Regions from separate parts of the Bacillus sp. AK124 genome, predicted to be linked through region 2. Evidence: predicted binding sites of a transcription regulator. Region 2 holds the regulator's gene; the other holds the start of a gene.
What was found. Region 2 encodes LexA, which represses DNA repair genes until DNA is damaged. Its sites were predicted from a motif close to CGAACATATGTTCG; they were not measured.

Region 1: recA (recombinase RecA) is a predicted target of LexA. The motif match lies at 2,720-2,733, and genes of this name have one in related genera.

Annotation. Positions count from the first base shown of each region.
Region 1 is NZ_CP096378.1:2,449,510-2,453,938, forward strand. Features, by position in the region: gene rny (ribonuclease Y) at 1-1,260, opposite strand, end outside; gene recA (recombinase RecA) at 1,602-2,648, opposite strand; gene M1E06_RS12270 (competence/damage-inducible protein A) at 2,817-4,067, opposite strand; gene pgsA (CDP-diacylglycerol--glycerol-3-phosphate 3-phosphatidyltransferase) at 4,087-4,429, opposite strand, start outside.
Region 2 is NZ_CP096378.1:2,325,037-2,329,465, forward strand. Features, by position in the region: gene tkt (transketolase) at 1-801, opposite strand, end outside; gene M1E06_RS11555 (DUF896 domain-containing protein) at 965-1,198, opposite strand; gene M1E06_RS11560 (YneB family resolvase-like protein) at 1,264-1,911, opposite strand; gene yneA (cell division suppressor protein YneA) at 1,930-2,241, opposite strand; gene lexA (transcriptional repressor LexA) at 2,393-3,016, shown strand; gene M1E06_RS11575 (NucA/NucB deoxyribonuclease domain-containing protein) at 3,215-3,643, opposite strand; gene M1E06_RS11580 (thymidylate synthase) at 3,937-4,429, opposite strand, start outside.

The DNA.
Region 1 (4,429 bases), 120 kb from region 2:
GGCCACGAGCACGGCGATGATGGAAGTCGGCTCCTGATCTCCGTGGTGAGATGCGATACTGTTGATGACAACTGGATGCTCTTTATACTTAGTGGCCAGTTCCACACCGATTTCAACGTGGCTTCCTTCCACCTCATGGTCAATCGCTTTCCCGATATCATGAAGAAGTCCTGCCCTTTTTGCGAGCGTCACGTCTTCCCCGAGCTCTGAAGCCATCAGGCCTGTCAGAAACGCCACTTCCATTGAATGTTTCAGTACATTCTGTCCGTAGCTCGTTCTGAACTTCAAGCGGCCGAGGATTTTGATTAAATCGGGATGAAGACCGTGAACTCCAACTTCAAACGTCGTCTGTTCACCCATTTCGCGGATGTAATCATCCACTTCACGGCGGGATTTCTCAACCATTTCTTCGATTCTGGCAGGATGAATGCGGCCATCCTGAACGAGTTTATCAAGAGCGATCCTGGCTGTTTCACGCCTGATCGGATCAAATCCTGAAAGGATAACGGCTTCCGGCGTATCGTCGATGATCAGATCGATCCCCGTCAATGTTTCCAATGTACGGATATTACGTCCTTCACGTCCGATAATGCGGCCTTTCATCTCATCATTTGGAAGGTTGACAACTGAAACAGTCGTCTCGGCCACATGATCTGCCGCACAGCGCTGTAAAGCCAATGAAAGAATATTTTTCGCTTTTTTATCAGCCTCTTCTTTCGCTCGATTTTCACTTTCTTTCGTCATGATCGCGATGTCATGGGAAAGCTCGTTTTCAACCCGTTCCAGAATGATTTGCTTCGCTTCATCTCGCGTCAGACTTGAAATACGCTCCAACTCTGACTGCTGCATACGAATCATTTCATCCACTTTGCTTTCCATCTCTTCAATATGTTGTTGTCGTTCATTCAGAGAATGATCTTTCTTCTCCAACATCGCTTCCCGTTTATCTAATGATTCATCTTTTCGGTCAAGGTTCTCTTCCTTTTGAAGTAAACGGTTTTCTTGTTTTTGAAGCTCATTTCGTCTTTCACGAACTTCTTGTTCAGCTTCTATCCGAAGCGTATGAATCTCGTCCTTTGCTTCAAGAAGGGCTTCTTTTTTCAACGCTTCAGCATCCCGCTTTGCGTCTCCAAGAATTTGTTCGGCTGCATTTCGCGCACCTGAAATTTTTGCTTCGGCAATGATTTTACGAACATAGTAGCCAACAACTAAACAGAATAGGCTCAGCAAAATGGAGATGAGAATTGCTAAAGGATTCATAACTTTCACCTCCTCTTGCTATGAACTTGTCTTGCTAAAAGTAAGTGTCGGCATGTACATTGTACTTCTTCTCAACATACAGAACCTTCACAGGGAGTGAAGCGGCTTCACAGCCCTTGTCAAGTTTAAATGTTTATCAATCATGTTAAGAAAAACAAGTGATACAATTTCATTGTAATTGTGTGGGAAATACTTGTCAAGCTTACGGTCTTAACGTTTCCGGATTAAACGCCTTTTCAAACGGCGCGGATGAAGGAGATGGACAAAGGAGCTGCGTCTGAATGCGCAGATGAAAGGAAAAGGCTGCCGATCGGGCCGGCAGCCTTTCACATGTTTCATGATTAAAATTCAAGTTCTTCTTGAGCTTGGGCCTCGTCTTCCTGAGCAGGAGCAACGCCTCCAGTGTCCAAACCGTAGTGCTCCCGGATCTGCTCTTGAATCATCAAAAGGATGTCCTTGTTTTCTTTCAGGAACTGTTTGGCATTTTCACGGCCTTGTCCAAGACGTTCCTCCTGATAAGAGTACCATGCACCGCTCTTCTGAACGATGTCAAGCTCTGTTCCGAGATCGATGATTTCCCCTTCTTTTGAAATCCCTTCCCCGTACATAATGTCCACTTCGGCAGTCCGGAATGGAGGGGCCACTTTGTTTTTCACGACTTTGATTTTCGTCTTGTTCCCCATGACATCGTTGCCTTGTTTCAGCTGCTCTGCGCGGCGCACTTCAAGGCGGACAGAAGAGTAGAATTTCAGCGCTCTTCCGCCTGGCGTCGTCTCAGGATTTCCAAACATGACGCCGACTTTTTCACGAATCTGGTTAATAAAGATCGCGATGGTCTTCGATTTATTGATCGCTCCGGAAAGCTTACGAAGCGCTTGAGACATCAGTCTGGCCTGCAAACCGACGTGGGAATCCCCCATATCTCCTTCGATTTCAGCTTTCGGCACAAGCGCTGCCACAGAGTCGATGACAACGATATCCACCGCTCCGCTTCTGACAAGAGCTTCGGCGATTTCAAGCGCCTGCTCGCCCGTATCAGGCTGTGACAGCAAAAGCTCATCAATGTTGACGCCCAGCTTTTGTGCATAGACGGGGTCGAGCGCGTGCTCGGCGTCGATAAACGCCGCCTGTCCGCCCTGCTGCTGAACTTCGGCAATCGCATGAAGCGCCACCGTCGTTTTACCGGAGCTTTCAGGCCCGTATACTTCAATAATCCGGCCGCGCGGGTATCCGCCCACTCCAAGAGCCGTGTCGAGCGCTAAAGAACCGCTCGGAACTGTTGAAATTCTCGTTTCAGTTTGTTCGCCGAGTTTCATAATCGAACCTTTACCAAACTGCTTTTCTATTTGTTTAAGCGCCATATCTAAGGCTGCCTGACGATCACTCATTCTATTTTCCTCCTTTATCACTTCCGCTATATCTACTATACCTTGTTTGCGCGGATTTGCCAAGAAAAAAGCGAACGCATATTCGATTTTTTTAAGAGGGAAAAATCGATCTCCTAAAATGGAATGACTTTTTTCATAAGAAAGATATACCGAAAATCCGGTTTCCGCTTATTTTTCCATCATTTTCAGCAACAGATGGCAGCCGTATTTGGCAGAACGCTTTCGCACCGCAGACCTGGATCCGGCGAACTGAAATTCGAACGCTTCTTCAGCCTGGTCCTTCACGGAGATGCCGATAAACACCTTTCCTGCCGGATGGCCTTCTTGCGTATTCGGCCCGGCTACTCCAGTAAAGCTGATGCCGATATCGCTTCCTGTTTTGACTCTGATGCCTGCGGCGAGCTCTTTTGCGCATTGCGCGCTGACCGCACCGTAGCGCTGCAGCGTGTCTTCAGCAACGCCGGCCGCTGAAACTTTCAATTCGTTTGTGTAGCAGACGGCACCGCCTTTGAAATATTCGGAAGCGCCGCTCATTTCCGTCAGCCAGGTGGAAAAAAGCCCGCCTGTAAAGCTTTCCGCAGCGGCCAAGGTCATTCCCTTGCTCCTGCATGCTTTCGCAAGCTCTTCTGCAAGAGATGTATCATCATACCCGTAAAAGAACTCTCCGACCCGCTCCAGGATGAGGTCTTCCGTTTCTTTTAACAAGCGGTTTGTCTCCTTCGGATCCGCATGCTTTGCCGTGAGCCTGAGCGTGACTTCCCCGTCGGCCGCAAGCGGGGCGATTGTCGGATTAGTCTGCGCATCGATGAGATCTTCCAAATCGGTTTCAAGCTGGGATTCTCCGATGCCGAAGAACCGCAGCACCCTTGACACGATCTTTTCCTTCGAGCCGAGCTTTTCCAAAATCAGCGGCTTCGCTTCGTTTTCAAACATCGGCTCCAGCTCTTTCGGAGGTCCCGGCAAGAGCATATAAAAGCGCGATTCATGCTCAAGCAGCATTCCCGGAGCCATCCCGAAGCGGTTCGGCAGAACATCGGATCCTTCGAGGATCAACGCCTGTTTGCGGTTGTTCGGCGACATCTCCCGGTTCGTTTTTCTGAAGTAATCCTGAATCGATTCGAAGGCTTCATCGTCGAGCTTAAGAGGGCGCCCGACAACTTCAGCGATCGTTTCTTTTGTCAAATCGTCTTTCGTCGGTCCGAGGCCTCCCGAAAAAATGATGAAGTCAGACCTTTTCTGAGCTGTCTGAATGACTTGTTTAAGGCGTTCAGGGTTATCTCCCACCGCCGTGTGATAAAAGACGTTAATGCCGATTTCGGCCAAATGCCTGCTGATAAACTGAGCATTTGTATTAGCGATTTGTCCGAGCAGAAGCTCAGAACCGACAGCGATAATTTCCGCTTTTCTTTCCAACTTCATTGTTTCCACTTCCCCACGTTTAGTTCGATGTTTTTAAAGCATCCCAGTTTTTAGCGAAATAATCCCATCCTGATACGACTGTGAAAAAGACAGCCACCCATAAAGCAAGCGATCCGAACGGGAAGGATACAAGCTCAAATGGAAGATTGTGAAGCAAAAGAGCAGAGATGGCGATGATCTGAGCCCATGTTTTCACTTTTCCAAGCATGTTGGCCGCGACGACTTCCCCTGTTCCCGCAAGGACGAGCCGCAGTCCCGTTACGGCAAATTCCCGGCTGATAATGACAATGGCCATCCAGGCCGGAGCAAGATGGTAATGCACCAGAATAATTAAAGCGGAAGACACGAGCAGCTTGTCTGCA
Region 2 (4,429 bases):
GCCAAGCGGAGCACCGTGAACGCCGGATGTTCCCGCGCGGTTTGGAGAGCCGAAACCGATCGTTGTTTTCACTTCAATTAATGTAGGCTGCTTTTCATTTTGTTTCGCTTTCTCGACGGCCGCCGTAATCTCGGCAATATTATTGCCGTCTTCAACATAAAGCACTTCCCAATTCATCGCTTCAAAACGCTGCTTCACATTTTCAGAGAATGAGCGGTTTAATTCACCGTCAAGCGAAATATCATTTGAATCATAAAGCACGATGAGACGGCCGAGTTTCAAATGTCCCGCAAGCGAAGCCGCTTCCGATGAAATTCCCTCCATCAAGTCTCCGTCACCGCAAATGCTGTATGTATAATGATCAACGACGCGATAGTCGTCACGGTTGTAAGTTTCCGCAAGGTGACGTTCAGCAAGCGCCATTCCGACAGCCATTCCGATTCCTTGGCCAAGCGGGCCTGTCGTCGCATCTACACCAGGAGTATGTCCGAATTCCGGATGTCCAGGCGTTTTGCTTCCCCATTGGCGGAAATTCTTGAGGTCTTCAATTGAAACGTCATACCCGCTTAAGTGAAGCATGCTGTACAGAAGCATTGATCCGTGTCCGGCGGACAGCACAAAACGGTCCCTGTTAAACCAATTCGGATTTTCAGGGCTGACATTCATCATTTTTGTCCAAAGCGCATAAGCCATCGGAGCAGTCCCCATCGGCATGCCGGGGTGACCGGATTTAGCTTTTTCAATCGCGTCTATGGAGAGTGTTCGTATTGTTGCGACAGATTTTAATTCAATCGTTTTCATTATGATCCCCTTCCTGTATGGACTCTACTTTCTTATCATAAATCTACCCATCGGTTTTCACAACCATTTCAGCTCAAAAGCAGTGAAAAATGACGAATCTTTGCCTTCATTTTAAATTGTAGTATATACAAAAAGGGAATACGATATCGGCGTATTCCCCAAATTAATGCAATCGGCGGTTTCTTTTTTCCTGTTTGAGCTTTTCAGGCGTCACATCATTACCTTCAGGATCAACAATCGTCACAGTTTTCAACGTGTTTTTCATAGACGCGCGGACGCCTTGAAGATATTCCTGGCGAAGCTTCTGCTGTTCTGCTTTTTCTTCGTCTGTTAAAGATCCGCTCTTTGCTTTTTTGGCAAGCTCGTTAATTCTGGCTATTTTTTCATTAGAAATCATAAGATACTCCTTTGATTCGGTATATATCCATCATACTACTAAATCCGCTTTCGTTTGACAACAGATTAGTCTGCAAGGCCGTCCTTATACTCCTGGTAGCGGCGGTGAACGGTTGCTTTTGAAATGCTGTATCCGAACCCTCTCAACACGGCTGCAATCTCCGCAAACGTCAGCTTGTTCTCCCTGAGCCTGACGATTTCTGAAAGAGGCGCTTCGATCCGCTCTCTCCCGCCGCCTTCATTGCGGTGTTTCAGATTCCTCTCCGGGCGGTAGCCGTTTTCGACCGCCTTCTTCATTCCCCGCTTAATTTTCAGGTTATGTATTTTCCGCTGGTATTCTTCGACAATGCCGACAATCTCCAAAACCATCGAATCCGCTTCGGAAAGCTCAAGTTTTCCCCGGTGAGCCAGCGTGTAGATTTGAACGCCTTCTTTATATAAACAGTGAAGAAGGGCAATTTTGGCATTCCCTCTTCCAAGTCGCGTATCATCCTGTATTAAAACTGCGTCAATGTCTGATGTTTTGATTTCCTCGAGCAGATCGAAGACGCCGTCGCGGTCCATCTCATATCCGCTCGCCTGTTCGGAAATGACGTTCACGACGTTCATCCCGTGCTCGGCGGCAAGCGACTGGAGCTCTTCAGCCTGCCGTTTTAATGAGGTTTCCTGCTGCTCCTTCGCAGTGCTTACCCTGGTGTAAATAATCGCATTCATGGAAATCCCCTCAATCATTTATTCTACAACTGCAAGCTGATATTGATCGGAGTGCTGTTTGGCTACCGGCAGGACCAAAACATCGCCCGGTTTAATAACGGAGGTCGGCAGATTGTTTTTATCGGCGACCCATTCGATGAATTTTTGTTTGTCAGCGGGTTTTCCGCCTTTGATCCGGTCGGCCAGCTCCCACAATGTATCGCCTTCCTGCACTTCTATTTTAACATATTGCTTTCTTTCTTCGATTTTACCGGCAAAAGACACAAACAGAATACAGCAGCTGATCACAGCAGTAAACAGACTGACAAAAATCAATGATTCTCTTTTCATATCCATCACCCCAGAATGTTTGTTCGGTTTTATGATTTCAGTATACATACGAACAAATGTTTCTGTCAATCGTTTTTTTCGAACCTATGTTTGTACTCAAAGGAAAAACATGCTATAATCTAGCTAAAATCGACGTTTTGAGGTGCAAAAAATGACGAAGCTATCAAAAAGACAACTTGATATTTTGCGTTTCATTAAAGAAGAAGTGAAACGCAAAGGCTATCCGCCTTCCGTCAGGGAGATCGGAGAAGCGGTCGGCCTGGCGTCAAGTTCAACGGTACACGGCCACTTGGCAAGGCTTGAAACGAAGGGATTGATCAGAAGGGATCCGACGAAGCCGAGAGCGATCGAAATTCTCGATACAGAGGAAGAAATTCACATTCCAAAAAACCAGGTTGTCAATGTCCCGGTCATCGGAAAGGTGACGGCCGGTACGCCGATTACCGCAGTCGAAAACATTGAGGAATACTTTCCGCTTCCAGACCGCCTGGCGCCGCCGGATGAGCATGTCTTTATGCTGGAGATCATGGGCGAAAGCATGATCGATGCCGGAATTCTTGATCAGGATTATGTGATAGTCAAACAGCAGAACACCGCAAACAACGGAGATATCGTCGTTGCGATGACCGAAGACGACGAAGCGACTGTTAAGCGGTTTTTCAAGGAAGAAACCCATATCCGCCTTCAGCCGGAAAACCCGACGATGGAACCGATCATCCTCCAGAATGTGACGATTCTCGGAAAAGTCATTGGCGTATTCCGCACGGTTCATTAAAAAACGGACTCATCAGCAAAACCGCCGGTCGGCGGTTTTTTTTCGCACGAAAAAACAGGCTCACATCCATACGGAAATGAAGGATGCGAGCCTGAAACAGAGGGATTGATCATATGCTTACATTACCATTATCCCCCAAACAAGTTTTCCTGTCAACAAAAATGTTTCCTTGAGGAAACATTTATCGTTGTCTCCCTTTTATCGAACGATAAACAAAATTCTCGTCCCGTCAGCGTAATCGCTCAGCCTGTTCCCGACCCAGGAGCCGGCTCCGCGGTTATCCGATGAGCTGACATATCTGACCGACGCTCCTTTTCCCCCTTCTTCACACATGGCCATCGGCCATTCGTCACGGTCAAAGCCCGGCTTAGTCGGAATCCCCTTTAATGATTCCTGACGGCGCTTATCCGCTCCAGATCTTTCAATTGTGCAGACATCTGAATGGCCCGCTTTGATCGCATCGCTTATATGAGCACCTGTTTCAGGATAGCGCGATGCCGGAAAATACAATACGTCATCATACCTTGCAGCGCCTTCGGCATGCTGAGGAGAATATGCAGCCCCTCCCGAAAGCCCAAGCAGCACCAATGCGGAAAACAGCAGATGAACCGCCCATTTTTTGATCATGACAAAAACAACCTCCTCTTGTATATGCTGGTGTCACTAACAGATTAAGAGAGAATTGTTTTTGCTTTTCGGGCTCTTTGTGAAAAAGACGTTTAGATTGTGTAAATAAACGTAAGTTAAATGCTCGGGTCATACCCGTGAAAAACTGCATGTACTTTTTGCGTCCGCTCTAAACGTATACACGGCTGCCGTAAGGAAACATGCGGCTGCCGGATATGCAAATTTTTTCATCGTTGTATTTTTTAAAAATGATTCATTCACACAACAAAAAAACAGGCGGAAAATCCGCCTGTTTATACGGCAACTTCAAATGTCAGCTTGTCGCCGTGCTTATAGTCAATTAATTTAAAATCATCGATTGTAAAGTCATAAAAGTTTTTGATGTCCGGGTTGATCCACAGCTTCGGCGCTTCATATTGCTCGCGTTTCATCTGAATGTTTAAATTATCGATGTGACGGGTATAGATGTGACAGTCGCCGATATTGAAGATGTATTCGCCCAGCTCATAACCGAGGACTTGGGCGATCATGCGCTGCAAGACGTTATATTGGAACACATTGAACGGGTTGCCAAGCGCCATGTCATTGCTTCTCGCTCTTACTTCCAAAGAGAGCTTTCCTTCTTTCACATACCATTGCGTCTCATAGACGCAGGGCGTCAAGGCCATGCCGTCCAAGTCATCGGGATTCCACAGCATGGTCAAATGCCTGCGTGAAGACGGATTATGCTTTAACTGATGGAGCAAATAATCCACTTGATCGGCTTTCTGCCCGTTAACCGTTCTG